Regions from separate parts of the Desulforamulus hydrothermalis Lam5 genome, predicted to be linked through region 3. Evidence: a T-box and tRNA genes for the amino acid it is inferred to sense, from the RefSeq annotation. Region 3 holds a T-box; the other regions hold tRNA genes.
The links. A T-box is a leader RNA that pairs with one kind of tRNA and senses whether it is charged. The one in region 3 lies ahead of thrS (threonine--tRNA ligase), so its partner is inferred to be a tRNA-Thr.
Positions count from the first base shown of each region.

Region 1 (9,957 bases), on a different contig from region 3:
AAGCAAACCGGCTTGAAAGGCAAATTTATTTTCCAACCCCTGCGGGTGGCCATTACCGGCAGGACCCATGGACCCGAGCTACACCAGATTATTCCGGTCATTGGCAAAGAACGAACCGTTGCCAGGTTGCGGGCGGTTCTGCGGCAATCAAGCCCGCCGGCCGGGCAGTAAATTAAAAACTTATGGCTGCCGGCAAGCGAAACCAGGCAGCGGATAAAGGGGGTGCGGCCCGTGTTAAGCAGGATCAGAAAAGAAATCAATGCCGTTTTTGAACGGGACCCGGCGGCAAAAAGTACCCTGGAGGTATTACTGTGTTACCCTGGGCTGCATGCCATCCTGTTTCACCGGCTGGCCCACGCATTATATAAGAAAAAATTCTATGTAACCGCCCGGTTTATTTCACAAGTTTCCAGGTTTCTGACCGGCATTGAGATTCACCCGGGAGCCAAAATCGGGGAAGGTCTTTTTATCGACCACGGAGCAGGCGTGGTAATCGGGGAAACCGCCGAGATCGGCAACAACGTAACTATTTACCAGGGGGTCACCCTGGGGGGCACCGGGAAAGAAAAAGGCAAGCGGCACCCCACCATTGGCAATAACGTGGTAATTAGTTCGGGCGCAAAAGTGCTTGGTTCTTTTACCGTTGGTGACAACGTGAAGATCGGCGCCGGTTCGGTGGTTTTAAAAGAAGTGCCGCCTAACTGCACTGTGGTGGGTGTACCGGGGCGCATTGTAATTCGGGATGGCCAAAAAGTAGGTTCTGCCTATGTGCCGGATTTGCGCCACGACCAGTTACCTGACCCGGTAGCGGATATGCTGGGCCAGATGCAATCAGCCATTGACCGGCTGGAGCAAAAAGTTAAAACATTGGAACAGGAATGCAGCAGGTTAAGAGATCAAGCGGAGGGGGCTAACCGGTAATGCAAATTTATAATACCCTGACGAAAACCAAACAAGAGTTTATTCCCAGAGAAAAAGGGAAAGTCAGCATGTATGTTTGCGGGCCCACTACATACAACTTTATTCACCTTGGCAATGCCCGGCCGCTGGTGTTTTTTGACACAGTTAGGAGATACTTTATTTATAAAGGTTATCAAGTGAACTATGTACAAAACTTTACCGACGTGGATGATAAGATTATTAAGCGAGCCTGGGAAGAACAGACCGACCCGCTGGAATTGGCCCAAAGATATATCAGGGAATTTTTTAAGGATGCCGATGCACTGAATGTTATGCGGGCGGACAAACATCCCAAAGTATCTGAACACATTGCGGAAATCATTGACCTGATCAAACAACTGGAACAGCAGGGGCATGCCTATGTGGCAGACGGGGATGTTTACTTTGCGGTGCGGAGTTTTCCCGGCTACGGGAAACTATCGGGCCGCAGCCTGGAGGATATGCAGGCAGGAGCCAGGGTGGAAATTGATCCCAGAAAGAAAGACCCCATGGACTTTGCGCTCTGGAAAGCGGCCAAACCCGGGGAACCCAGTTGGCCAAGCCCTTGGGGAGCCGGCCGCCCGGGGTGGCATATTGAGTGCTCGGCTATGGCGGCCAAATATTTAGGCAACGGTTTTGATATTCACGGCGGTGGGTTTGATTTGATTTTTCCTCACCACGAAAATGAAATTGCTCAATCTGAAGCGGCTTGCGGCCAACCTTTTGCCCGTTACTGGATGCATAACGGTTTTATTACAGTCAATCAAGAAAAAATGTCCAAATCTCTGGGGAACTTCTTTTTAGTCAGGGAAATTTTGGCCAAGTTTCCACCCGAAGTGGTGCGCTGGTATTTGCTTTCCACCCATTATCGCAGCCCCCTGGACTTTGATGATGAAAAGCTGGCCATGGCGGGAAAAGGTCTGGAACGCCTAAAAACTGCCCTGCGCTTGCTTTATGAGGCTCTGGAGCTGCCGCAGCAGCAGGCCGCCATGGCCGATGAAGGCGGAGACCTGGCAGACAAACTGGCAACCCTCCGGTTGGATTTTGAAAAAGCCATGGATGACGATTTTAACACTGCCCTGGCTATTTCCGTATTTTTTGAGCTGGCCAAAGAAATTAATATTTTTGTGGGCCGGCTGGACGGCAAGCTGACTGACCGGCAGAAAGATTTGCTGGTAAAAGCACACGATTTATTTAAAGATTTTAACGGTGTATTGGGTGTCTTTAAGGAAGATCAGCAGAGCGGCAGGTTATTGATTGACGCTGTTAATACTGACAACAAATTGGTGGACGGTCTGATCAATCTGATTGTTAAAGTTCGCCAGGCGGCCCGCAGCCAAAAAGATTGGGCCACTGCGGATACCATACGGGACGGTTTGAAGGAACTGGGGGTAATTCTGGAAGACACCCCCCAAGGTGTACGATGGAAGATACAAGGATGACCTTGACACAAAGGGATACTTATATCATGGATCAATCAGCCTCAAAACAAAATCCTGAACAACTGCCCAGCCTGGTACTGGCATATCTGGGGGATGCCGTTTATGAATTGGCAGTCCGCCGGTTTCTCATAGCTCAAGGTGCTACCAAAGTGAACCGGCTGCACCGGGAAGCCGTTAAGTATGTGCGGGCCGGTGCCCAGGCGAGAGCGTTGTTTGCCCTGGAAGATAAACTTTCCGAACAAGAACTGGCGGTTGTCCGTCGGGGACGCAACGCCAAGTCAGGTCTGCCGCCTAAGGGAGCTGATGTGGCGGAGTACCGCCATGCCACCGCTCTGGAAGCGCTGATAGGTTATCTGTATTTACAGGGCAATGAGGGCAGGATTGACGAAATTATCGGCTTGGCCATAGATGCCCTCAAGCGTGGCTGAACCCGGCCGGGAGGGCCTGTTTGAGCGGCGCCAACGGCTACCGCAGCTAAAGGGGAACATAAACCACCGGTAAGGGGTGTCGCCCCTCTGATAAAATTTATTTTTAGGAGTTACGTAAAGTGGGGAAAGCTAATTTAAAGGTCCGCCTGCTGGAACACACGCCAAACCCGGAAAAGCTGGTGGCCATGGCGGCCAGGTTGTGCTACTCGCCGGCACAAATAGATGACCTGGCGGCCAATGTGGCCCAATCTGACCAGCAGGCTTTTGTAAAAAAATTACTGGACATGGGACACTACAGCGCTATTGAACATGTTTCTTTTACATTTGGCATCGAAGGGGTTTCCCGGAGCCTGCTGGCCCAGTTAACCAGACACCGCATTGCCAGTTTCAGTGTACAGTCCCAGCGGTATGTAGGGGAAACCCGGGAGCATAATGCCCGGGGCACCTTTGAATACATCATCCCCGAGACCATTGAAAAGCTTGGGCCGCAGGCGGTGGCAGAATTTGCGGCACAGATGGCGCAAATTCAAACCTGGTATGACGGGTGGGTAGCTAAATTGGGAGGCGGCAGATCGGCTTATGAAGATGCCCGGTTTGTGCTGCCCAACGCAGCCGAAACGAAAATTGTGGTAACTATGAATGCCAGGGAATTAAGACACTTTTTTAACCTTCGCTGTTGCCGGCGGGCCCAATGGGAAATTCGCCGGCTGGCGGAACAAATGCTGCACCTGGCCAAAGAAGTGGCACCCGTGCTTTTTGCCGATGCCGGGCCGCCTTGCCTGGCCGGCCCCTGTCCGGAAGGCCAACTGAGTTGCGGGCAGCGGGAAGCCGTGCGTCGCAGGTACGGGGTAACATAAAAGCGGAGTGTGGATAAAATGATAACTCCCGTAATTATTCTTGTGCTTTGGGGCATAGCCCTTTTGCTGGGCGTCCTTGGCGTGGTGACCCGGCGCAGAAATCTGCTGCTGGCCGGCATGGCGGCGGCTTTGGCCGGTTTGGGGCTGACCTTATGGCTGAAAAATACCTTGCAGTAAACGCAGCTTAACCACCGAAAAGTATGGAGGTATGGTTGACGTGAGTGAAATGATTGCCGGCAGAAATCCGGTCCGCGAAGCTCTCCGGGCGGGACGTCCCATTAATAAGATACTGGCCGCCAGGGGAACGGCGGCAGGCCCGTTAGCCGAAATTCTGCACCTGGCCAGGGAGAAAAATATTCCGGTACAAATGGTTGAACGAGCCCACCTGGATAAACTTAACCAGGGCATGCCTCATCAGGGGGTTATTGCTTATGCTGCTGCCAGGGGCTATGTGGAAGTGGAAGATATACTGGCAGCGGCTCATGCCAGGGGGCAAGATCCGTTTATTGTGCTGCTGGATGAAATAAACGACCCCCATAACCTGGGGGCCATACTGCGTACGGTGGATGCAGCCGGCGCCCACGGGGTCATTATACCCCAACGAAGGTCGGTGGCCTTAACCTCAGCTGTGGCCAGGGCTTCGGCGGGGGCGGTGGAATATGTTCCGGTGGCCAGGGTTACCAACTTGGATCAAACTATTCGGCAGTTGAAAGAAAAAGGGCTTTGGGTAGTGGGGGCGGATATGGCGGGCCCTCGGGTATACTGGCAGGCCAAACTGACGGGGCCGCTGCTTTTGGTCATCGGCGGGGAAGGAAAGGGAATCGGCAGGCTGATTAAAGAGCGATGTGATATGCTGGTCCGGTTACCCATGGCGGGCCAGGTTGGATCACTCAACGCCTCGGTGGCAGCTGCGCTTTTGATTTATGAAGTGGTACGCCAGAGAGGGTTGGGCTAATCAATGCAGGAATTTTATGTGGTGGACGGGTATAACATCATCCATGCCTGGCCGGAGTTTGCCGGCATGATTGACAGCGGGTTAGACCATTGCAGGGACAAGCTCGTTCATATACTGGCCAACTTTGCCGGTTTTGAGGGCAGCCGGGTTAAAGTGGTTTTTGATGCCCACCTCGTAAAAAGAGGCATTGAGCACCGGGAAACCGTGCACGGCATTGAGGTATACTATACCCAGGAGGGCGAAACTGCTGACTCGTTAATTGAAAAAATTGTCGGGGACCTGGGCAAACAGGGCACGGTTTATGTAGTAACTTCTGATTGGGATGAACAAAAAATTATTTTTGGGCGGGGTGCTTACCGCTTGACACCCAAAGAATTCAGGGTTCAGGTTATAAAGGCTAACCGGCGAAGAGAGGAAGAGTTTAATCGGCCCAACCCCACCGAGGGCTATCTGGAGGACAAGCTGCCCGCGGAAATCAGGCAAGTATTAGAAAAATGGCGACGCAGCAAGAATTAAGTACACCTGGCCGGGGGCTATTTTGCCTTGACGAGCCTTTTTAACATAAGCTATAATTAGTCATGTAACTTAACCAGTTAGCGCATGGGGCTGCATGTGCGGCTGGGTAGGCCAGACCCCGGGTTAGAATTACGGATGACAGGCGGCAAGGAAGCCTGGCCCTGCCGGGAATGCCGGTTACCAGGGTTCTTTTCAGACATGAGGTGATATGTTCTGCAGCAGTTTTAGAGTGCCTGCCAATATAGTCATGCTTTTCTGAACTGTTTGAAATTTCTTAGAGACAAGAAAGCGGGGGCGATAATTTTGAATTCAAATGCACAAAGAGAAGTTTCCGGCGGATATCAAATTATGGTGGATGAGGATGTCGTTGAATTTGCGCGCGAGGGCGACGACGCAGCGCTGGAGTACTTGATTAATAAATATAAAAACTTTGTGCGTGCAAAAGCCCGCTCATATTTCCTGATTGGAGCCGACAGAGAAGATATTATTCAGGAGGGCATGATTGGCCTTTATAAAGCCATTCGCGATTTTCGCATGGACAAGCTGTCTTCTTTTCGCGCCTTTGCCGAACTGTGCATTACCAGGCAGATTATCACTGCCATTAAAACAGCAACCAGGCAAAAACACATCCCTCTTAATTCGTACGTTTCGTTAAATAAACCAATTTACGATGAGGATTCAGACCGCACCCTGTTAGATGTAATTTCCGGGTCAAAAATAACAGATCCGGAGGAACTCATTATCAGCCGCGAAGAGTTTGATGATATTGAGGAAAAGATGGGCGAAATCCTGAGTTCACTGGAATGGAAGGTGCTCATGTCTTACCTGGAAGGAAAGTCTTACCAGGAAATTGCAGAAGACCTTAACAGGCATGTTAAATCTATTGACAACGCCTTGCAGAGAGTAAAACGCAAACTGGAAAGATACCTGGAAAAGCGTGAAGCCTAGTCAACCGGTTAACTGATGTTCTATAAGAAATAAATACTACACGATGATGCTTTTTACCTTTATTTAAGGTTAAAAAATTTTTTCGTTAAAAACAGTTAATCTTGCCAAACAATACATGACAGCAGGTGTTGACACCGAGTGCTTCATCTGCTATTATAATCAATGTTCGGTGCCGGCGTAGCTCAATTGGCAGAGCAGCTGACTTGTAATCAGCAGGTTGCGGGTTCGAGTCCCATCGCCGGCTCCACCCACGGAGGGATTCCCGAGTGGCCAAAGGGAGCAGACTGTAAATCTGCCGGCGAACGCCTTCGAAGGTTCGAATCCTTCTCCCTCCACCAGATTTGTTACACAGGCAAAAAACTCTTGATTTATGGCGAGTGCCTGTGTTATAATAAACATTGCTGACGCGGGATAGAGCAGTTGGTAGCTCGTCGGGCTCATAACCCGAAGGTCGAGGGTTCAAGTCCCTCTCCCGCAACCAAATGCTGCTATAGCTCAGTAGGTAGAGCGTATCCTTGGTAAGGATAAGGTCACCGGTTCAATCCCGGTTAGCAGCTCCAGTACTTACGGCGGTGTAGCTCAGTTGGTCAGAGCACACGGTTCATACCCGTGGTGTCACTGGTTCGAATCCAGTCACCGCTACCAGTCCGAAAGAACCTGCCCGGTTGGAGCAGGTTCTTTTGCGTTTTGTTGATATAGAAAAGAAGTGTCAGAAAAAAGAAGGATTTTTGTCTTTCTTATCGAATCTAGCTATGGATTTTCAGTTAATAGGTATAAACCATGCTTAAATCTGGAAATAACTTTAGAGATGAAAAATCTCTGGCTAAATTCCGAAAAACGGAGGAGGAGAAGTTAACCCATGGCTAAGGCTAAATTTGAACGTACCAAACCCCACGTAAACATTGGTACCATCGGTCACGTTGACCACGGCAAAACTACCCTTACCGCTGCCATTACCGTAGTTCTGTCTACCACCGGCGGCGCCCAAGTTAAGCGTTACGACGAAATTGACAACGCTCCCGAAGAGCGTGAACGCGGTATTACCATTAACACCGCCCACGTAGAATACGAAACCGCTAACCGTCACTATGCTCACGTTGACTGCCCGGGTCACGCTGACTATGTTAAAAACATGATTACCGGTGCGGCCCAGATGGACGGCGCCATCCTGGTTGTATCCGCCGCTGACGGTCCGATGCCGCAAACCCGTGAGCACATCCTGCTGTCCCGTCAGGTAGGCGTACCCTACATTGTGGTATTCCTGAACAAAGCTGACATGGTAGACGATCCCGAACTGCTTGAGCTGGTGGACATGGAAGTGCGCGAACTGCTGAACTCCTATGAATTCCCCGGCGACGACACTCCCATTATTGCCGGTTCCGGCCTGAAAGCCCTGGAGTGCGGCTGCGGCAAGCGTGAGTGCGAATGGTGCGGCAAGATCTGGGAGCTGATGGATGCAGTAGACTCCTACATTCCCACCCCTGAGCGGGATGTTGATAAGCCCTTCCTGATGCCGGTAGAAGACGTGTTCTCCATTACCGGCCGTGGTACTGTGGCTACCGGTCGTGTTGAGCGCGGCCAAGTAAAAGTACAGGATGAAGTGGAAATCGTCGGTCTTAACGACAAGCCCCGCAAGACCGTAGTAACCGGCGTAGAAATGTTCCGCAAGCTGTTAGACTTTGCGCAAGCCGGTGACAACATCGGTTGCCTGCTGCGCGGTGTTGACCGTAAAGAAATCGAGCGTGGCCAAGTGCTGGCAAAACCCGGCAGCATTAAGCCCCACACCAAGTACGAAGCAGAGGTATACGTCCTGACCAAAGAAGAGGGCGGCCGTCACACCCCCTTCTTTAACGGCTACCGTCCTCAGTTCTACTTCCGTACCACCGACGTAACCGGTGTGGTACAACTGCCGGAAGGCGTAGAAATGGTCATGCCCGGCGACAACATCAAGATGAAGGTGGACCTGATCACCCCCATCGCTATTGAGGAAGGCCTGCGCTTTGCTATCCGTGAAGGCGGCCGTACTGTAGGCGCCGGCGTAGTAACCGCCATCCGCGAGTAACTGATTAACAATTTTCCTAAAAGGAGTGACCCCGGTCACTCCTTTTTTGCATAAACCGCAAACTGGTATATAAAACCAATTAAAGAGACATAATACCAATATGGTACGTTGCCACAGGATAAGTATTGACATCCAACAATACATATGATAAATTTGTTAAGGTATATTACTAGACATCTCTGCCCAAGTCTTTTTTCGTTTTAGGGAGGTGGCAACAGTGCGAGTAGGCGTAACTCTGGCTTGCACCGAATGCAAACGGCGCAACTACACCACTACTAAAAATAAAAAGAACGATCCCAACCGGATCGAACTGAAAAAATATTGCAAGTGGTGTCATACCCACACAGTTCACAAAGAAACCAGATAGTTAAGCCGCCAACCCCAAGCGTTACCATAATCGGCCGCATTCCGTAAGGGGTTTTATTCGAGGCACTACTGGTGTAAACAAAAAAGTTAAGGATGTGGCGTTTTTCAATGGCTGTGCAAAAAAAGACACTCAAAAAGGCAAGCGCTGCCAAGGAAACAGCGGCAACCAATGAAACCGGTGGGGCCGAGAATAAAAAGGATGCGGCCCCTAAGGATGCTGCTAAGGCTGCAGCTAAAAAAGAACCCGCCAAGGCGCCCAAAGCGTCTTTTAGTGAGCGTATCGGCAGCGTAAGCAAGTACCTGCGTGGCGTTCAGAACGAGCTGAAAAAAGTTCACTGGCCCAGCCGCAAAGAGCTGGTTACTTACACTGCGGTGGTGCTGACTTCGGTTGCCGTGCTGGCTGTTGTCATCTGGGTGGTAGATTCGCTTCTCAGCTTGGGCGTAAAAGGCATCATTTCCTAATTGTAAACAAGGGGGTGGGGAACCCGTCTGGCAGGGTTCCTTTTGCTGATGAGTACACAATGGTATGTTGTGCACACTTATTCCGGTTATGAGAATAAGGTCAAAGCCAACCTGGAGAAGCGAATTGAATCCATGAATATGGAAGATAAAATCTTTCGTATTCTGGTGCCCATGGAAGATGAAGTGGAAATTAAAAACGGCAAGAAAAAGGTTTCAAAGAAAAAAGTATTTCCCGGATACGTTCTGGTAGAAATGATTATGACTGATGATTCCTGGTACGTGGTGCGCAATACGCCGGGAGTAACCGGTTTTGTCGGCACAGGTTCTAAGCCTATCCCGTTAAGCCAGGAAGAAGCCAAGGCCATTATTAAGCAGATGGGCTTGGAAGAACCGAAAACCAGGATTGACGTCAGTGTTGGCGAAAATGTCAAGGTAATTGACGGGCCCTTTGAAAACTTTGCAGGTGTGATTGAAGAAATTTACCCTGAAAAGGGTAAAGTTAAAGTTATGGTATCAATGTTTGGACGTGAAACTCCCATCGAGCTTGATTTTTCTCAAATTGAAAAAATGCTTTAAGCTTGTAGGTTGTAAGGAGGTGGACTGGATATGGCCAAAAAGGTAGCTGCCATAATCAAACTGCAAATTCCGGCCGGTAAAGCCACCCCGGCGCCCCCGGTAGGTCCTGCCCTGGGTCAACACGGGGTAAACATTATGGCTTTTGTCAAACAATATAATGAAGTTACTGCAGCGCAAGCCGGCTTGATTATTCCGGTTGAAATTACAGTATATGAAGACCGGTCCTTTACCTTTGTTACTAAAACGCCTCCTGCAGCAGTACTGCTGAAGAAGGCTTTAGGTATAGAGACCGCTTCCGGCGAGCCTAACAAGAAGAAAGTGGGTAAACTGCCCCGCTCTAAAGTTAAAGAAATCGCCGAATTAAAAATGCCTGATCTCAACGCTGCCAGCCTGGAGGCTGCCATGC
Region 1 is NZ_CAOS01000007.1:18,464-28,420, forward strand. It holds gene gltX (glutamate--tRNA ligase) at 1-171, shown strand, start outside; gene cysE (serine O-acetyltransferase) at 232-921, shown strand; gene cysS (cysteine--tRNA ligase) at 921-2,381, shown strand; gene DESHY_RS04675 (Mini-ribonuclease 3) at 2,378-2,809, shown strand; gene thyX (FAD-dependent thymidylate synthase) at 2,929-3,666, shown strand; gene DESHY_RS04685 (hypothetical protein) at 3,685-3,843, shown strand; gene rlmB (23S rRNA (guanosine(2251)-2'-O)-methyltransferase RlmB) at 3,875-4,621, shown strand; gene DESHY_RS04695 (NYN domain-containing protein) at 4,625-5,137, shown strand; gene sigH (RNA polymerase sporulation sigma factor SigH) at 5,441-6,085, shown strand; tRNA gene DESHY_RS04705 (tRNA-Thr) at 6,257-6,332, shown strand; tRNA gene DESHY_RS04710 (tRNA-Tyr) at 6,338-6,423, shown strand; tRNA gene DESHY_RS04715 (tRNA-Met) at 6,491-6,566, shown strand; tRNA gene DESHY_RS04720 (tRNA-Thr) at 6,570-6,645, shown strand; tRNA gene DESHY_RS04725 (tRNA-Met) at 6,654-6,730, shown strand; gene tuf (elongation factor Tu) at 6,945-8,147, shown strand; gene rpmG (50S ribosomal protein L33) at 8,365-8,514, shown strand; gene secE (preprotein translocase subunit SecE) at 8,622-8,975, shown strand; gene nusG (transcription termination/antitermination protein NusG) at 9,024-9,551, shown strand; gene rplK (50S ribosomal protein L11) at 9,582-9,957, shown strand, end outside.
Region 1: it has a tRNA-Thr gene. The T-box ahead of thrS (threonine--tRNA ligase) is inferred to sense a tRNA for this amino acid. The anticodon was not compared.

Region 2 (9,957 bases), on a different contig from region 3:
AGTGTCTAAGGCGTATTTTTTAGAGCCGGCGGTAAAGGACCAAAAGCCGGCGATATAACTGGGTTCACAGGTTAAATAGGGGCTGCTGCAAGGAAAAACTTGCCGGATCCCTTTGACAGCTTCTACAAAGTGAGGGCTGAAGGTTGGAGAACCGGTTTGTGAAACCATTATGCCGTCCTCTGTTAATGCGTTATAAACATCCTGATAAAAGTCTTTGGTAAACAGCGCCAGCGAAGGACCGCCGGGATCAGTGCAGTCTACGATAATTACGTCATAATGGGCGGCTTTTTCTTTAACATACTGCAAACCGTCAACGGTCAAAATTTTAACCCGATCGGAGTTCAGAGCAGAACTGAGCTGCGGCAGCCACTCTTTGCTGACCTGAATAACCCGCTCGTCTATTTCTACCAGTTCAACAGTTTCAACGGTAGGATGTTTCAGGACCTCACGCACCGTCCCGCCGTCCCCGCCGCCGATGACCATAACCCTTTGGGGCCGGGGGTGGATCATCAGGGGTACATGGGCAATCATTTCGTGATAGATAAATTCAAAGCGGGTGGTGGTTTGTACAGTGTTATCCAGCAGAAGAGCACGACCCAGGTCCGGGGACTCCACAACAGCTATTTCCTGGAAGCGAGAACGCTCGCTGTGCAGGATTTTATCAATCCGCCAGGACACCTTGTACCCTTCGGTATGGTTTTCTGTAAACCATATGTCCAACACAAACATCCCTCCCAATATTTTTACAGCTTCATAAAAAACACGCTATCTATTATAGCATAATAATTCTATTTCAGCCAAGCATAGAATATAAAACATAAAAAAGGGTTCCGGCCAGGAACCCAGAACAGAGGAGGGTGGTTGTCTAAATATTAGTGTAAAGCATGGTTATCACAACATGGTTACAAGGGCCTTACAAAAATATTAAATGCGTTTGCCAACACGGTTTTCAAACAAAGGCCGCTTTTGCGGCAGAGTGTAGGCAAACATTACCGGTGGTTTATGATCCCCTTTGGCTCCGGTCTACGCACCGACAGCACTATGATTCGCTCCGGTCGCCCTTGGGGTCGCCTCAAACGGGCCATCCTGGCCCGGTTCGGCTGGCGCCCACTTCCTGAGGGCGCCACCCCAATGGCTCCTTTCGCTCATCAAGTGCTGTGGCCGGTGCTTCGACAAGTCGCCGACAGGGGATCATAAAACCACCTCGCTTTATCTTACAACCTTTGTTTACATCCTGAGGCCGCTTTTGCGGCCTTTCAGCGGCATGTATGATCCCCTTGAGACGGGACAAAATAAGCATAAGCCTGAAACAAAGGAGGTTTCTGTGTGAAGAAACAGACAGGGCGGATTAACCGACAGGAAGCAGCCAGAATTGCCAGACAAATAACCCGGAAAACCGGGCAAGAACGGCTCTACGGTTATGATCCCACTGATGATTATGCACAGGGAACCCCGATGGCTTAGCATTTTGGAACAGAGGAGGCAATCTCCTCTGTTCTGACTGTAAAGGCAGCAACAAACAAAGGCCGGGTGGTTTTAGGATTCCCTTTAATAAATTTAGCGCAGGTTTGCGGCACCCCGCAAATGGTGCTTTTAATCTATTTGTATGAGGTTGGTTAGCCCTGGTTTATAACTTAGTACCACATTTGTGATACAATGTTTTTACCAGTCTGTTAACGAGGTGAAAGCAATGGGTCTGCGGGAAGCAACAGAAAAACTGTTAAGCCGGCATCAACACGAAGAATTAGCTGACCTGGCGGTACAAAACCGGGCTGCCGTTAAATATTTGTTTCGCTGTTTTTACCATCCGTACGGTCTCCGGCGGTGGCAGGCCATTGAGGGTCTCGGGCGGGTTGCCGAAGCACTGGCCCTTAAGGAGCCGGAAAGCGTGCGGGAAATTATCCGGCGGCTGCTCTGGTCTATGAATGACGAATCCGGCAACTCAAACTGGAGTGCCCCGGAGGCGGTGGGGGAGATTATTTATCGCCGGCCGGATTTGTTTGGCGAATTTGTGCCGATTGTTGTTAATGCTGCGGCAGAAGAAATTTTTCACCGGGGCATTGCCTGGGCGCTGGGCAGGATTGGCCAGCGGCGACCGGATCTGGTGCAGGAGTTTATACCTTTATTAATCAACTCGCTAACTCACCCCGCAGCGGAGGTGCGGGGTTATGCCGCTTGGGCTCTGGGACAGCTGGGCTCGTCTGCCCGCTCAGCCCTCACGGAGCTGAACCGGCTGCTGGATGACCGGAGCGAGGTGGAGATGTATGAAGACGGCGGCCTGGCGATACGGCAGGTGGCTTATCTGGCCGGTGCAGCTATTGACAAAATAACCGCTGCCACCGCAAGGCAGCCGGCCGGTCAGAACGGGCCTTAAGGCAAACCAAACAAAGCAGGCACCGGTATAGACTTCCGGTCTGAGAGGCAGGCGCTGTTTTGCAAATAGGCCGGATGGCGGCAGGAAACCGGGGGCCTTTGCAGAACAGACTAAATTTAGTTGGTTTTAAGTAAATTTAGGAAGGCGGTGCTGCAATGCGGGGGACGGGACAGCCGCTTATTAATCCCTATCTGGTAGTGCTGCTGGGCGTTCTGGCGGCAGGTTTTTCCAGTATTTTTACCAAGCTGGCGGAAGCCCCGCCGCTGATTATTGCCGCCTATCGGCTGGGATTTACCGTATTGCTGCTGGCGGTTCCCACATATTTCAGCGGCCGCCGGGAATTGCGGCGGATCAGCCGGGCTGACCTTGCCTTGGCCTGTTTGGCCGGGGTATTGCTGGCTTTGCACTTTGCGGTGTGGATCACCTCGCTGCATTACACCTCTGTAGCCAGTTCTACAGTTTTAGTGGCCATGCAGCCGCTTTTTGTTATCAGCGGCGGGTACCTGCTTTACCGGGAAGGTATCGGCAAGGCAGGTCTGCTGGGAGCGGCTGTGGCCCTGGCAGGTACTGTATTGATAGGCCTGCATGATTTGCGGTTGGGCGGCGGGGCCCTTTGGGGCGACCTGCTGGCCTTTGCGGGGGCGGTTTTTGTGGCCGGCTATGTTTTAATTGGCCGTCATTTAAGGGTCCGCATGGCACTGTTGCCCTACACTTTTTTGGTATACGGAGCAGCCGCCCTGGTCTTGGTTGCTTTAAACCTGGTAAGCGGCACCTCTTTTTACCCTTACCCGGCTATGACCTGGCTGTGGTTTGTTTGCTTGGCCGTTGTTCCCACCATTTGCGGGCATTCCCTTTTTAACTGGGCCCTCAAGTATGTTAAAGCGGCTGTGGTATCCGTCAGTACCCTGGGTGAACCGGTGGGGGCCACCGTGCTGGCGTACTTCATTTTTAACGAAGTACCCGGTTTTTTGCAATTGGCCGGAGGCTTTATGATTCTTATAGGGCTGTACATCTTTATTAACTCCCAGCGACAAGAGGCAATAACTGCTAACTCTGCTATTGAGACGGGGGATACAGCATGAACCTTCAATTAATACAAACCGGTTGGGGTTGGTCGGCGGCAGCCTGGCAGGAGGGCCTGCTGGCCGGAGTTACCCTGCCCCATGACAACCCGCAGCAGGCGGTAACAACCCTGGCCGGTTATTTAAAATTAAGTGAAGCTGCCATAACACAGGCAGCTGAAGCGGCGGCCAATGAACCCTGGCAGCGGCTGGCACAAGCCCTGGCCAACTATTTTGCCGGGCAGCGGGTTGTCTTCGATCTGCCGCTTTTTTGGTCCGGGTTAACTGCTTTTCAGCAACGGGTATTAAAGGAAGTTAAAGAGATTCCTTACGGCCAAACCGTCAGTTATGGTGAGATTGCCCGGCGTATCGGCTGCCCCAAAGGGGCCAGAGCGGTGGGGGGAGCTGTGGCGGCCAACCCCTGGCCGCCGGTGGTGCCCTGTCACCGGGTGCTGGCTGCTGACGGGAGATTAGGAGGCTTTAGCTACGGCCTGACCTGGAAAGAAAAACTTTTGCAGCTGGAAAATATACCTTATCAAACCGGCCGGTAACCGGTTTGTTTTTTAGACAAATATATATATATTAAATGGTAATAAATGGAAATAAATGTGCATAAAATTTACCTCAGAGCAATATTTAGTGAGGTGATTTTATGCACAAAAAGTTTCTGCTGCTGCTTTTGGTTATGCTGTCATACCCTTTGCTACCGGTTTATGCGGCTACGGCCCCGGAGTTGGACGGCAAGCTGTTAGCCGGCGGGGAGCCTGTTATCATTGAGGGTCGCCTGATGCTTCCCATCAGGCCGGTATTTGAAGAGTTAGGTTATACCCTGACGGGCGATTGGGAAACGGGTATAGTTTTAGCTCAAAAAAAACATCAGCAAATTGAAATCCGCCTGTGGGAGCCCGGCTTAACGGTTAACGGTAAGGAAAAAAGCTTAGCGGCTGCTCCGCAAGTGATTATGGGCAAAACTTTTCTCAGCGCACAAGACCTGGTTGAATTGTTAGACCTGCAAAACCCCCGTCCCGACGGTTCAGACCGGTTGGTGTTATTCAGCAAACCACAGTTGACCGGGGAAGGTGTGATTCGCCATTTGCTGGCTGCCGACCGGCAAATGATGCGGGCTGAGTATTATAACAACCAGGGCTTTCTGACCCAACATAATATTGCTCCCTCGCCGCAACTGGTTACCAAAGATGATCTAATCAATTTATTGGGGCGGCACTGGTCCCGGCAGCTGATTGAAAGCCTCTGGACAGCCGGGTCACGAAACGGCCGTTATATTGGATTTTACACGGAAGGATCAACACCCCTGCTTTACAGCAAGGAACTGGCAGTGATCGAATTAACCGATACCGGAGCAAAGGTGGAAGCAAAATTACCTCTGTGGTGGGAGGATAACATGACAGAGTTTGAGGTGCGGGTTTATACGCTGCACAGGGATAAGGAAGGCAACCTGTTAATCACCGACGTCCGGAATAAGTGACAGGCATTACTCATCGTCCCATTTGCTGCGCTTGGACCACCTGGATAAAATTATAATGCCGATAACCGCCAAAATAAGCAACAATTTGCCCATATTTATCACCCCATAACAACTTCTGTAAAGCGGGCCAAAACCCTTTTGAAAAAACAAAAATATTTTGTCAATTTGCTTGATTGCCATTAAGCAAAAGTTAATATCAACACTAAATTAAAATGCAAAACCTTAGACAAACATGTTGACTTAAAGAAAATAATTTGATAATATACTTCTTGTCAGTCGCTGTGGGCGATTAGCTCAGCTGGGAGAGCGCCTGCCTTACAAGCAGGATGTCGGCGGTTCGATCCCGTCATCGCCCACCATTATACCGGGAGCTGTGGTGTAGAGGCCTAACATGCCTGCCTGTCACGCAGGAGATCGCGGGTTCGACTCCCGTCAGCTCCGCCAATTTTTACAGGGTCAATGTTTAATTGATCCTGTAGTTTTTGTAACAAACTTTAAAGGATAATTGAAATATTTTTGGCAATTGACTCTTGGCTTTATTTCTGCTAAGATATTTCTTGTCAACGGGCGATTAGCTCAGCTGGGAGAGCGCCTGCCTTACAAGCAGGATGTCGGCGGTTCGATCCCGTCATCGCCCACCATATATGCTGCTATAGCTCAGTAGGTAGAGCGTATCCTTGGTAAGGATAAGGTCACCGGTTCAATCCCGGTTAGCAGCTCCAAACAAAGGAGTTTTACCGTTGCGGTAAAACTCCTTTATAGCAATGGATGCAACAGACAATTTCACTTGTGGCATTTGCCAGGCCGACGTAGCTCAGCCGGTAGAGCAGCTGATTCGTAATCAGCAGGTCGTGGGTTCAAGTCCCATCGTCGGCTCCAGACAAAAGGAACTGCACAAATTGCGGTTCCTTTTTTGTAATCCGCCTGAGCGAAGGGGGAGCGGGCCATGGAGGTTTTAATAACCGGGGGCACAGGGTTTGTGGGAAACGCCCTGGTGAAGGAACTTGTTAAACATAACCACCGGGTCATCTTATGTGTGCATCGTGCAATGCCGGCGCAGCAAGAGGTCAGTTTTGTCAAGATGCCTGAGCAGGGCCAACTTTTGCCGGCGGATCTGATCAGCCGGGTTGACGCAGTGGTAAACCTGGCCGGTTATAATATTGCCGCCGGACGTTGGAACAAACGGGTAAAGGACCTGATTTTATCCAGCCGGCTGCAGGTAACCCGCCAAATAGTGCAAAGCATGATAAGGAATCGAGCAGCCGGCCGGCCTTATCCGCGAGTGCTGCTGAATGCTTCGGCGGTGGGTTATTACGGCTGCCATGCCAGTAATGTATTCGATGAAACAAGCCCGCCGGGGGAAGGTTTTCTGGCCGCTGTTTGCCGCGCCTGGGAGCAGGAGGCCGGAGCCGCTGAGGATTTAGGGGTACGGGTGGCCCGCTGCCGTTTTGGTATTGTCCTGGGTGCCGGCGGAGGGGTGTTAGAAAAAATTATAATGCCCTACCGCTGGGGGCTGGGTGGCTATATCGGCGACGGCAAACAGTGGGTATCCTGGATTCAGCTGATTGACCTGGTGCGTATTATGACGCTGGCCTTAGCGGATGAGCGCTTTCAGGGGGCTTTTAACCTTTGCAGTCCACAGGCAGTGACAGTGGCTGAGATGCACCGGCACCTGGCACGGGTTTTGGGTAAAACTTGCCGGACCCGGCTGCCTGCCTGGGTAGCCGGCCTGCTTTTCGGAGACATGGCTTGGGAGCTGTTGCTGCAGGGACAAAGAGTAAGGCCAAAGAAACTGTTGGAAATGCAAATCCCTTTTAGCTACCCGGATATTGCATCAGCCCTGGCGGCTTCTGTTAGTTTATTGCCGGTTCAAAACTGCTAAAGCGGCCGGCCGAGGCGTTTACAAACCTTTTTCGGCCAGATGCCGCATCAGTTTTTGGTGGTATTCCTCAAGAACTTTAACGGTTACCCGGATGTTGCTGTTAATCATTTCGTTTAAGGTTTCATTGGCCAGTTGGGCAAAATCAATTTTACCTTCCTCACTTAACCGCTGCAGCTTTGCAATTCTTTCGTTGGTTAGTTCATCCAGCTGCTGACCGATGCGGTTGAAGGCTTCTTTAAAGTCGTAATGCATAGTTTACCTCCTTGGATTATATACCCCGAGCATATTATTTCCATAAATATCAGTTCGACATGGCAGCTTAAATTCCTATTTATCTCTGCCTATACCATTTAATTTCCATTTGGGACAGGAATTGTGGGTTCTGCACCGAAATAAGCATAGGAAAAGCATATTTAAATTGTTGGCCCAGTCGGATACCTGTTGCCCCAAGCGGGCATCCGACTGGTTCAACCCAAGGGGGGTATTGATGTTGATCAAAATTTGGCGTTTGATGATTACTCTGGTGCTTGTCCTGGGCATCTTGGCACCCGCCTGGGCGGCTTCCCCTTACCTGTTTAAAGATACTTCCGGCAAGTGGTGGGAACAGGCAGTGGCTGAATGCAGTGCTGCCGAACTGGTGGGGGGACGGGGCAACGGTATTTTTGCGCCCAAGGATTCGGTGACCCAAGTTGAGGCCATCATTTTTCTTAACCGCGCACTGGGCCACCGCAAAGAAGCTGACAGCTACGGCATGTCCCAAGGGGGATACAACTTTCCGGCCGGTTTTCCTGCCTGGGCCCAGCGCAATGTGGCTTTTGCGGCGGATAAAGGTTATATATCTAAAACAGGTATTCCCAGCATTCAGCCCAAAAAGCCGGCTTCCCGGGCGGAGATTGCCGTATTGTTTGCCAATGCCCTGAAACTCTCGGCAGACGGCTATCAGTTGGATTTTAAGGATAAAGGGGCCATTCCCGCAGGTTTTCAGCCCTATGTGGCAGCTGCTGTCAAGCACGGCATTATGGCCGGCCGTACCGACAATACCTTTGATCCCAATGCCAATGTAACCCGGGCGGAAATGGCGGCCATTATTGCCCGGTTGGTTGAAAACGGCAAGATAAACCCGCAGCCTGACAGATATTTTATTGCCCGGCTGACGGCTGTGGATGCCACAGGCAAAAAAATAACCGTCAGCAAGGGCGGCCAAAACTATACTTGGAGCATGGCCAACGAAGCACTGTTATACCGGGCGGGCAAGCGATGCCAGCTTGGTGATTTTAAAGCAGGGGAATATGTAAAAGTGGTTTTGGATACGGCCGGGAAAATAGCGTATCTGGCCTTCAGCGCCGGTAATGATGCGGGCAGCAGTGTGTCTGTCACCACCGGCTATACAGGTACCATCCGGGGGCTTGCGGCGGGCGGCCAGCCCACCTTGTCCTTCCAGCCGGATGGCGGCAGCCTTACAAGCTGGCCCCTGGCGTCATCGGTAAAAATCAGTCAGTACGGCCAGGCCAGGGATTTGACCGCCCTTACCGTAGGCGCCCGGGCGGAAATCAAGGTAACCAACGGCAATATAACAGAAATTTACTTATTAAGCAGTTTGCCTGCCGGCAATGAAAGCCGTGGTTATGTTATCAACGTGTATCTGGATTATTTTACGGTTCGTTATGATGACGGTACCAGTGAGGAAATTAACAAGTCTGCTGTCAGCGGTACCTTCTACCAGTTGGTCCGAGGTCAAAGGGTAGCTCTGACCAAAACAGGCAATACAGTGACTGCTGTCGTGCCGTTAAACGAACCGAAGAAGCTGTTTGGTGAGGTTGTAAGTGTTGGTTCAACCAATATTACCATTGAAGACGGTGACGATTATGAGCTTACAATTGAACTGGCCAGTGGTTATAAGGTAAAGGATAAGGTCGGTAGTTCTATAAACCTGTCGGATATTGATGATGGAGATGCTGTTGCTATTGAACTGAATAGCCAAAATAAAGCAAGTGTTATTCAACTTTCTGAGTATGCGTCATCTACTTCCGGTTTGGCAGGAGAAGTGCTGGAGGTTGATAACACCGGTTCCTGGAGCATTAGGATTGAACAAACCGACGGTACAAAAAAGACCTTTAATGTAGCAAGCAGTGTTGATGTTTATAAAGATGGTGGCAGTATTGATTTTGAAGATATTAGAACAGGATATTATGTAAAGCTCAAGCTTAACAGCAGCGATGATGTGAGCAGGATAGATGTGATGGACTACGAAGTTTTGGAGGGTGAAGTTACCGAACTGGATGTTTCTGGTAACTGGAGTATTACCATAGAGAAAGATGACGGTGATGAAGAAACATATGATGTATCAAGTCAGGTGGATGTTTATGAAGATGGTAGCAGTAAAGAGTTTGATGATATTAATGAAGGTGACTATGTAAGATTAGTAATTAACAACGATGAAGATGAAGTGATTATTATTGCCATATCAGATGAATCCGGCAATAATGGCAATTACACGGGAACGATTACAAAACTGGATATGGACGACGATGAAATAACTATTAAAAGAAGCGGTACCAGCAAAACATATGATCTGGCAAGTAATGTAATCGTGGAAAAAGATGACGATGACGATCTTGATTTGGAAGACATTCTTATTGGATCTGTAGTAAAAATTTCTTTAGAAGACAACGAGGTTGAAAAAATAGAAATTACTGACGACGAAGATATTACTGTAGAAGGTGAATTAAAAGATGCCCGCGGCAGTTATATTATCCTGCGGCAGGATAACGGTGATCACAAGCTGTATTTTGCTGATGACGTAGAGCTTGAAGACGAAGACGGGGATGATATAGATGCGGATGATCTCTCGGATTTTGAAGGAGAGGATGTAGTTATTAAACTTGATAACGGTGAAATAAGCAGTTTAGAAATTCAATAACTTGCTTTTATTAAAACAAAACAAACCCGTATCATCTGTAAAGTGGTACGGGTTTGTTGGCGGCATGGTGATTTTATATTCCCTGCCTGCAACTGTCAGCTGCCGTTATACAGTGACAGCACCTGGTGCAAGTGGTGAACAAGGGGGTATTTGTTTACCTGCGATAACCGCCCAGGTCAAGCAGCGAATTATAGTAATCTAACTCTGACAGCGCCAAATCCTCTGTTCCTTCAG
Region 2 is NZ_CAOS01000008.1:241,619-251,575, reverse strand. It holds gene speE (polyamine aminopropyltransferase) at 1-729, opposite strand, end outside; gene DESHY_RS13580 (hypothetical protein) at 1,003-1,197, shown strand; gene DESHY_RS14005 (hypothetical protein) at 1,327-1,464, shown strand; gene DESHY_RS06410 (DVU0298 family protein) at 1,691-2,374, shown strand; gene DESHY_RS06405 (DMT family transporter) at 2,530-3,456, shown strand; gene DESHY_RS06400 (methylated-DNA--[protein]-cysteine S-methyltransferase) at 3,453-3,986, shown strand; gene DESHY_RS06395 (copper amine oxidase N-terminal domain-containing protein) at 4,088-4,921, shown strand; tRNA gene DESHY_RS06390 (tRNA-Val) at 5,205-5,280, shown strand; tRNA gene DESHY_RS06385 (tRNA-Asp) at 5,289-5,365, shown strand; tRNA gene DESHY_RS06380 (tRNA-Val) at 5,487-5,562, shown strand; tRNA gene DESHY_RS06375 (tRNA-Thr) at 5,568-5,643, shown strand; tRNA gene DESHY_RS06370 (tRNA-Thr) at 5,725-5,800, shown strand; gene DESHY_RS06365 (TIGR01777 family oxidoreductase) at 5,868-6,803, shown strand; gene DESHY_RS06360 (hypothetical protein) at 6,822-7,055, opposite strand; gene DESHY_RS06355 (S-layer homology domain-containing protein) at 7,291-9,723, shown strand; gene DESHY_RS06350 (ribbon-helix-helix domain-containing protein) at 9,878-9,957, opposite strand, start outside.
Region 2: it has a tRNA-Thr gene. The T-box ahead of thrS (threonine--tRNA ligase) is inferred to sense a tRNA for this amino acid. The anticodon was not compared.

Region 3 (9,957 bases):
ATAAAGACCATCCAGGGGCCTTTATGGCAGCTCATGCGATCCACTTTGGACATTTGGGTTTCTTTGACAAAGCGGCAAACCAGCCCCCGGCCAAATCCCCTGGCCAGGAAGAAGGCGATGGAGGAACCGATGACAGAACCGGTTAAGGTTATTAGGATGCCGTACCAGAGGCCAAAGATAAAACCGTTGGCCCCTGCCAGCAAAAACAGCGGCAAGGGTGTAAACAGTGTCTGCAGTACCATCAGCAACAAACTGATAACAACCGTCATGGCACCAAAGGAGCGCAGATAGTCTGCCAATTGTTCCGGACTGCTATAGAGTGGTGAGCTACCCCAAAAGTGCCAGTGCGTATTTCGGGTATAATACAGAGCAGCTGTCACAATTATGCATACGGCAATTAATATAAAACTTTTACGTTTTATCATTATAGATAACCCCTAACTCATCGATTGCGGCCCAGCATTAATATATCAGAACCGGGATGTTTTGAAAAGAACCAGGCAATTCTTACCGGGTTATCATATATTATTAGGTTTAATTTTAAAAGGTATAAGGCCAAGTAAAATAATTCAGGGACTTGCCCTGAATCAGAGTGTTGCCAAACATTAGCGGTGGTTTATGATCCCCTTTGGCTCCGGTCTACGCACCGACAGCACTGTGATTCGCTCCGGTCGCCCTTGGGGTCGCCTCAAACGGGCCATCCTGGCCCGGTTCGGCTGGCGCCCACATCCTGTGGGCGCCCCCCCAATGGCTCCTTTCGCTCATCAAGAGCTGTGGCCACGCGTCGACTAGTCAGGGGGGGGGGGATCATAAAACCACCTCACTTTGTTTTACAACCTTTGTCGATACTCTGAATACAGGGACTTGCCCTGAATTTTTGCCTGTTTAATCAATGGCAGGAGACCCCATGGTCAGCAGTTCTGATACCGTCACCAAGCGGTACCCCTGCTTTTGCAGTCCCTCCAGCACCGGTGGCAGAGCAGCCGGCGTTTGCAGACAGGTATCGCTGGCATGCATTAATATAATGGCTCCCGGCTTAACCTTTTTTAACACATTATTGACAATAACATCAACGCCTGGTTTTTTCCAGTCCAGGGAATCCGCACTCCATTGAATTACTTTATAATTAAGTTCTTCGGCGGCAGTTAAAACCAAGTTATTCCAGTCACCGTTAGGGGTACGGATAAGGTTAGGTGCGACGCCGGTTACTTGTTTTATTTTTTCATGGGCAGCGAGTATATTTTTCTTTATTTCTTCTTTGTTATACTGGCTGAGATTTACATGTTCTTCGCCATGGCTGGCAATTTCATGGCCTTCGGATACAATCCGCTGCGGAAATTCAGGATGCTTAACTACCCAGGGACCGGATACAAAAAACGTGCATTTAACATCATACCTTTTTAAAGTATCGAGTACCGGGCCGGGTACTTTGGTTCCCCAACTGATATCAAAGGTTAAGGCTGCCACTTTTTCATCGGTTTTAACTTTATAAATTGCATATTTTTTTCCTGTCACCGTCACCGCTTGCTGGCGGTAAAGTAAGGTACCGAAAAATAACGCACAAATAAATATGGCACCCAGCAGCATTAACTGTTTTCTGCATTTGCGCCAATCAAAAATATATGCCTTCATTTTACAAAACACCTCCCTGTCAATTATTAATACTTGCCTGCCTTGGCAAATATGATATTTTATTGCAATTGTTACCTGTTATGGGTCGGCCCTTAGAGAGAAAAAATAGGCAGGGAGGCGGATACAAGGTGAATATTAAAAAAATCAGTAGGATTTTTATGCTGGCAATATGTTTGAGTTTGAGTTATCTTGCCGAGGGCCATGCCAATCCACTGCCGGAGCAAAAGCTGCCTGAGGTTAAAGCTTCTGCGGCCTGTTTAATGGATACGGCCACCGGTCTAATTTATTACGAAAAAGAAGGAGACAAGCGGCGGGAGCCTGCCAGTTTAACGAAAGTAATGACCGCCATTCTGGCAATCGAAAACGGCAATCTTAAAGATGTAGTTACGGTAAGCAAAAAGGCGGCAGTTATTTCCATGGGCCAGGATATTGGGCTGCAAACCGGTGACAGGTTGTATTTGGAGGATTTACTTAAAGCCGCCTTGATGCATTCAGCTAACGATTCCACTGTTGCTATTGCCGAACATATTGGCGGCAGCCATGATATGTTTGTCAAAATGATGAATGACAAAGCCCGGGCCCTGGGAATGCTGCATACCCATTTCGCTAATACCAACGGATTTCATCACCCCGATCATTACACCACAGCTAAGGACCTGGCTATACTTGCTTCTTATGCCTTAAAAAATAAAACGTTTGCCGAACTGGTCAAGACTCAGGAAGCTACCATTACCTGGCTGCCGAACCGGGATGAATTGAAAACAGGCGGCGCGGCTGACCGGCTGCCTGTGCGTCGGCTGGTGCTGCATAACACCAACCGCCTGCTCCAATCAGATTTTAAAGGGATTGACGGTGTTAAAACCGGAACCACCCCACGGGCGGGCAACTGTTTAATTGCTTCCGCCACCAGAGAGGGCAGACAATTGGTGGCTGTCATCCTGCACAGCAGTAATCGCTGGTCGGATGCCATTAAACTTTTGACATACGGCTTTACCGAGGTAAAACCGGTTGTGCTGGCCGAAAAGGATGAAGTGATGGCAGAACTGCCGGTAATCGGCGGGACAGATAAAAAAGTCACCCTGGTGGCAGCTCAAAAGGTTGAAGCATACCTTGTGGCAAGCGATACAGAAAAAGTGGTACGCCGGATAACCTTAGCTCCCGCTCCGGCTGCACCGGTTAAACAGGGCAGCAAACTGGGCACAGCCACCTATTATCTTAACGGCCGGGAGATCGCTGCGGTGGATTTGGTGGCTAACCGCCGGGTAGACCGCTTATCCTGGTTCAAACGTTGGTTTAGCTAGTACGGCCAAAATAGATAGGTGCCCTGGTATATGCAGACAGGGGATTATTAACTAAGCCACAGATTTTACAGCCAAGATCGCATTATTGATAAAGATGAATATACAGGCGGTTTAATAATTCCCTGTTAGCTGCTGCCAGAGCATTTGTTAGGTTTATCTAATTTATGCTTGACTTTTTAGCTGCTATTGTGCATAATAAGTAATGCAACTGCAGGAGATAAGGGACGTTAGCTCAGATGGTTAGAGTGCTGCGTTGACATCGCAGAGGTCACTGGTTCGATTCCAGTACGTCCCACCAGAAGCCCTTAAGGGGCTTTTTTCTTTTAATTTTCCGGGCCAGGCGGGCGTCTCTTTGGCAACCCCAATGGCAACCGGAGAATTATAGTGCTGCCGGTGCGTTGTCCGGATCTAAATAGGATTATAACATCGATAAATGTTTGTCGACGCTCGAAGGGCGCAATCATCCTGATTGCGCCCTTAATACCTTCTAACGAAAGTTTAAACTGTACCAACTGTACAGCTTACCTGCAACCTCAACCGCCTTTGCCGATCATGCGAAAAATTAAAAAAACAATAACAGCCAGCGCCAGAAACGAACCAATGCTTGTCCAGTCCAAACTACTCCCTCCTTTCGTATAATACAAAATTCGCTATGCTTGCTGTTAAATCCTTTCCTTATCTTCACCGGCCGGGTAAATCTTTAATCAAGGAGCCGAACCCCAAAACGGGGTGCCGCAACGAACCGGCCACCCGGCTCGGCGACACCCCGTTTCTCTTATGTGCTGATGCCATCCTATCGCTGTTTGACACCAATAATTTCTTTAATATCGTTTATTACCGGGATAACTTGTTCCGTTAGGTTGTCTAATTTAACCAACAACTGTTGAATCTTTTCTATTTTTTCTTCCGCTTTTTGAATGGTTGCTTTAGCGTCCCAGCGGGGGAAAAAGCTCCCCCTGGCTGCCGCAATTTGACGCCGCAAGGATTGAATTTCTTTTTGGCATAACTGTTTCAGTTCCTCAGTTTCCTGCCACACGAAGAAACACCTGCCTTTTTTCCCATAATATTGCTGTGGCTGAGAATTGGTGTTTCTTTATGCAATATTTATCTGACTGAAAATTTTAAAAACAAAAATCTTTAGCGGACTTGCTTAATATACTTGTTTTAAGATGAAAAAAGGCCAAAAGAAAAGGGGTGGACTTTTTGGCTAAAAGAAGGAAAAAAAACAACAAAGTAACCAGGGAGCCGGTTAAACGAAAGAAGATTATTCTTTTTACCTCACGAGGCAGTGAAGTAAAAGTCCCCGATTACACCTGCCTTGCGAAAAAGAAAAGAAAGCAGGACCAGGGGGCGTTTGTTGATGCCACCTGCCTCCAACAGCAATGCTCCCTGCCCTTAATAACAAACCACACGTCTGCAGGCGGTCAAGCAGTAATTTACGCAGGAAAACCGGTAAAAAAGGCCGTCAGAAAAAAACGATATCCTGCCATAACTCCCTTTGTACCGGTTAGCTGTTTGACTGACGCCATATCAAAGGTAGCTGCCCTACCTTCAGTATCCCCTGTCAAATCTTTTTACCCGTACCGGCAAGTAACAGGCAGAAAAAGGTTTAAGGGAACAAGCCGGTTTGTACCGGCCGGCTGTCTTACCGACCAGGTAGCCCGGGCGTATATCTGTTTGCCGCCGGCAATTTCAAGTCCGGTTGTACCGGTGGTCAGCCAACGAAAAACGGCCGCTAATGAAATTATTTTAACTGTAAGGAGAAAACGACGCCCCCAAAGCCGGCCGACAGTTTTTGTACCCCCTCAATGCATCACGAATCAAACTGCAACTGTATATATCAGGCAGCCGCAAGCGGTCAAAAAGCGGTTGATTAACCCTTACCCGGCTTTAGCCGGCCCGGCGCCGGATATTGTAGGCGGCGGATATGGCAGGCGGGTTAAAATAACAGCTTCCTTGCCCTTTATACCGGCCAATTGCGTGACTGATCAAATATCCCAGCCTTATCTGCCGGCGGCGCCGGCTGCACATGTTATACTGCCTTTACCAAGCGGTTATCGTTATATTGATCGTCCTAACAGCCCGGATATTGTAGGGCCGTCAAGAATAAAAAGCAAGAAAAAAAGCAGCCGGTTGGTGCCTTTTGTGCCTAAAAGCTGCACAGTGGATACAGTAAAGCCCCCGCCTCAATTACACTCCGCTACTGACATGTTGGCCCAAACGGCACCGGTTGCCCGGCCTGCGGCGGGCTCGCCATCTTGGCTGCCTGTGGCAGCACTTGTTCTGGCAATATTAGCTATTATAGGATATTTTTTGTACAAATGATTTAAGCTACGGCTGCCTGAACAGCAAATTTCCTCAATTACTCCATAGTAAGGTTTCTGCTATATTTTTTACATGGGATAGCAACAGCGGATTCTGCTTATACTGCAATTAAATCAATTTAGCTTTAATTTTTCGCTGTTTTTGCACCAGTATACCAAATAAGACCTCTCATATACTAATAGTAAAGGAAGGGGTGATAGAGGAGATGAATCAATGCCTCTCCATAGGTGCCACCCAGCATATCGACCTGTTAAAGAACTTGCTGGGCCGGGAATTGAGCATGAACGAAGGTCATTACATTAATATTAAACTTACCGAAAAACCGGCGGGTAATATTACCTTTTTATCATGCAATTTTAACGGAACGCTGTGCGGTGGCAGGCGTCATGATGATGAGTTGCTGTTCCGGCATTTTGTAGCCGATATTATTTCGGATTTAATAATAAATCACTGGGAGAAGGCCATCTTAACTGATTTTATTAGGGAAAATTATTATTTTTTTAATGAAGATGAGCGGAAAGTTATTTTCCAATATGCCCAGTCCTATACCAACGGCGAACGGGTGTTGCCGGGCAGAATGGACCGCCTGGACAGGAAAAATTTGATTATCAAAAAACTGGTGGAGTTTTTGGAACAAAACGACAGTATAGTTATTGACGGTTTTATTAATTTTCGTCTTAAAGAATACTTAAATGAAATTAAAGAAGCGGTAGACCAAGCGGTAGATGATTATTTAATGGAGCGGGAGTACCGTGAATTTATACAATTGCTCAAGTATTTTGTAGAAATTCAGGAGCCTAAGGCAGAGCTGGTTAATGTTTTAATAAATGACAAGGGAACCTATAAGCTTTTTGATGCGCAAAACTATCCTATCAGCAGCGAGTTTTTGGAAGGATTTATTTTAGATATTATTGACCATGAAATAAATTATGACGATTTGCTGATCAGCGCTTTGATTACCATAGCTCCCAAAAAAATAATTTTCCATGGAGAATCCTGCGACCAAAACGGGATGGTGGCGGATACCATTGCCACTGTCAAGCAGGTTTTTGAAGGCAGGGTCAGCCAGTGCAACGGCTGTCAATTATGTCAAAAACAGCAGCAATAATAAAGGGTGCCGGTTGTTGCTAAGACAACCGACACCCTTTTTGTATGGCTGCTCTTGCACCGGCCGGTACATTTTGATATAGTTAATGTCGTCAATTGACGAATTGGAGGTAATTTGCCAAATGCATTGGTGGACGGCCATACTGATACCTGTCATTGGGGCGTTTATCGGTTGGGTAACCAACTTGATTGCGGTAAAGGCTATTTTTAAACCGTACCGGCCCATACACATCTTGGGCCTGCCGTGGACTATTCAGGGGGTAGTACCCAAAAGAAGGGCGGAACTGGCCAGAAGCATCGGCGAAGTGGTGGAAAAAGAACTGTTAAAAGTGGAAGATTTGATAAACCAGATGAAATCCCCTGAGGTGCTGGATAAAATTGTGCTTTCGGCTAACGATTCCATCCGCAACATGGTGGTAGACCGTATCCCGCCCTGGGTGCCTGTTACCATTAAAACGGTAATTTTGGAAATGATGGGGGACATGCTGAACAAACAGATGCCTCAGGTTATAAACCAAATTGTTGATCAGGCCGGCCGCAGCGTCATTGAAAAAGTGAGGCTGGCCCAGCTGGTGGAGGAACGGCTGAATGCCTATGATATTAAATACCTGGAAAAAATAATTTTATCAGTGGCTGCCAGGGAATTAAAACATATTGAAATCATTGGCGGCGTATTAGGTTTTATCATTGGTCTGGTGCAGGTGGCCATTGTTTACCTGGCAGCTTGACAATTGACAGCAGTATCAATATAATGTTGCCGTAGCTGAATATATGCGATGACGAGGAAAAGTAGGTCAGGACGGTCGTTCAGAGAGGAGGCGCCGGGGCTGTAAGCGCTTCCCGATGCAGCTGACAGAAAACCACCTCGGAGCAGTTTGCTGAATCTCAGTAAGCAAACCGGTGGTGCGGCGCCGTTATTGCCTTTGAGGTGGGAGATATGTTCTCCAACCAGGGTGGAACCGCGGATAGATCCCGTCCCTGAATTAGCAGGGGCGGGTTTTGTTTTTGTTAGGCATGCGAAAGGAGAGAAAGCAGATGATTAAAGTTACCCTTAAAGACGGCTCAGTACGGGAGTATCCTGCCGGCACCACAGTGCTGGAAGTGGCTGCCGGTATAAGTCAGGGTTTGGCCCGGGAGGCACTGGCCGGCAAAGTTAACGGTAAGACGGTTGATTTACGTTACCCGCTGCAGCAAGATGCTGTGGTAGAATTATTAACCTTTCAAGATGAAGAAGGAAGGACTGTTTACCGGCACAGTACGGCCCACATACTGGCGCAGGCGGTCAAAAGACTGTTCCCGCAGGCTAAACTGGCCATCGGGCCGGCCATTCAAGACGGTTTTTATTATGACTTTGATGTGCCACAGCCCTTTACGCCGGCCCAATTAGAACAAATTGAAGCGGAAATGAACAAAATCATTAAAGAGGATTTGCCTTTTGAGCGGGTAGAACTGTCCCGGCAAGAGGCGCTGGCGCATTTCCAAACAAGCGGTGAGCCTTACAAAGTTGAGCTTATTAATGACCTGCCGGAGGATGCCGTAATCTCTTGTTACCGGCAGGGAGAATTTGAAGATTTGTGTGCAGGCCCCCATGTGCCTTCCACCGGCCGCATTAAAAGTGTTAAGCTGATGAGCATTGCCGGTGCCTACTGGCGAGGCAATGAAAAAAACAAAATGTTGCAGCGTATATATGGCACTTGTTTTCCCAAAAAAGCCATGCTGGACGAGTACCTGTTCCGTATTGAGGAGGCCAAGCGGCGGGATCATCGCAAGCTGGGACAGGAATTAGATTTGTTCAGCATTCAGGAGGAAGGTCCCGGCTTTCCTTTCTTCCATCCCAAAGGCATGATTATCCGCAATGAACTGGAAAACTTTTGGCGCCAGGAACACAAGAAACGGGGCTACCAGGAGATCCGCACGCCTGTTATATTAAACCGCGGTCTGTGGGAACAGTCCGGCCACTGGGCCCATTATAAAGAAAACATGTATTTCACCAAAATTGATGAGGCCGATTATGCGGTAAAACCTATGAACTGCCCCGGCAGTATTCTGGTGTATAAAACCAGCTTGCACAGCTACCGTGATTTACCGCTGCGGCTGGCTGAACTGGGCCTGGTGCACCGCCATGAATTATCCGGCGTACTGCATGGCTTGATGCGGGTACGCTGCTTTACCCAGGATGACGCCCATATCTTCATGCTGCCCGGTCAAATTAAGGATGAGATTATCGGAGTCATCGACCTGTTTGATTACTTCTATAACACCTTTGGTCTGAACTATCATGTTGAATTATCCACCCGCCCGGAAAAATCCATGGGATCAGATGAAATGTGGGAAGTGGCCACCAATTCTCTGCGGGATGCCCTGGCAGCCAAGAACATGTCTTATAAAGTAAACGAAGGTGACGGGGCCTTCTACGGGCCGAAAATTGATTTCCACCTGCAGGACAGTCTGGGCCGTACCTGGCAGTGCGGCACCATTCAGCTGGATTTTCAGATGCCTGAAAAATTTGATTTGACTTATGTGGGGGAAGATGGTCAGAAGCACCGCCCGGTAATGATTCACCGCGTGGTGTTTGGCAGTATCGAACGTTTTATCGGGATCCTGACCGAGCATTTTGCCGGCGCTTTTCCGGTTTGGCTGGCGCCTGTGCAAGTACGGGTCATGCCCATTACCGACCGGCATCATGCCTATGCCGGAGAGTTGGTTAAGAAGATGGAGGACCTGGACATCAGGGTGGAATTAGATGCCAGAAACGAAAAAATTAACTATAAAATCAGGGAAGCCCAGACGCAAAAAATCCCCTATATGCTGGTTATCGGTGACCGTGAAATGGAACAAAACGCTGTGGCGGTTCGCCGGCGGGGCCAAGGAGATATCGGGGCCATGGCGGTAGATGAGTTTATCGCCAGGGTTCAGGACGAGATTAAACAAAAGGCCATATTCCAGTAACCGCTTCAATTTATGCGAAATCCTTGACTCATTGGGCAGGATATGGTATATTACTTTAGGCGTTACAAGTTAACAGCTTTTGATGAAGAAGAAGCAGCCGCTTCTCACCTTACAACCATGGTTCGTAAGGTTACGGTGTTATACAATAAGTGTTGCTTGTTGTATTGCGTCTGTAAGCGGGTGTATTGCACCCGCTTTTATATTTGGTTCCACTTAATACTATGGAGGTGATTATGTATTTCGAAAGAGCAGCGCATCAATGAGGAGATTCGAGCTCGCGAGGTACGGGTGGTAGATGCCGACAACAACCAGCTGGGTATCATGTCTGTAAAGGAAGCATTGCGGCTGGCCGAAGAACGTCAGCTGGATCTGGTGGAAGTGGCACCCCAGGCCAAACCCCCCGTTTGCCGTATTATGGACTATGGCAAATTCAAATACGAGCAAAGCAAACGGGAAAAAGAGGCCAAGAAAAAGCAGCGTATTATCCAAGTAAAAGAGGTAAAGCTGCGCCCCCGTATTGAGGAACATGACTATATAGTCAAGGCCAAAAATGCCGAGCGTTTTTTGAAAGACGGTGACAAAGTAAAGGTTACCATTATGTTCCGCGGCAGAGAAATTGTTCATACAGAACTGGGCAAGAAAT
Region 3 is NZ_CAOS01000003.1:216,513-226,469, reverse strand. It holds gene DESHY_RS02185 (TVP38/TMEM64 family protein) at 1-425, opposite strand, end outside; gene DESHY_RS14195 (hypothetical protein) at 619-792, shown strand; gene pdaB (polysaccharide deacetylase family sporulation protein PdaB) at 886-1,632, opposite strand; gene DESHY_RS02175 (D-alanyl-D-alanine carboxypeptidase family protein) at 1,761-2,933, shown strand; tRNA gene DESHY_RS02170 (tRNA-Val) at 3,155-3,231, shown strand; gene DESHY_RS02165 (hypothetical protein) at 3,727-3,969, opposite strand; gene DESHY_RS02160 (hypothetical protein) at 4,137-5,258, shown strand; gene ytxC (putative sporulation protein YtxC) at 5,464-6,366, shown strand; gene DESHY_RS02150 (DUF445 domain-containing protein) at 6,488-7,093, shown strand; T-box leader at 7,133-7,348, shown strand; gene thrS (threonine--tRNA ligase) at 7,401-9,314, shown strand; ribosomal protein L20 leader region at 9,394-9,523, shown strand; gene infC (translation initiation factor IF-3) at 9,552-9,957, shown strand, end outside.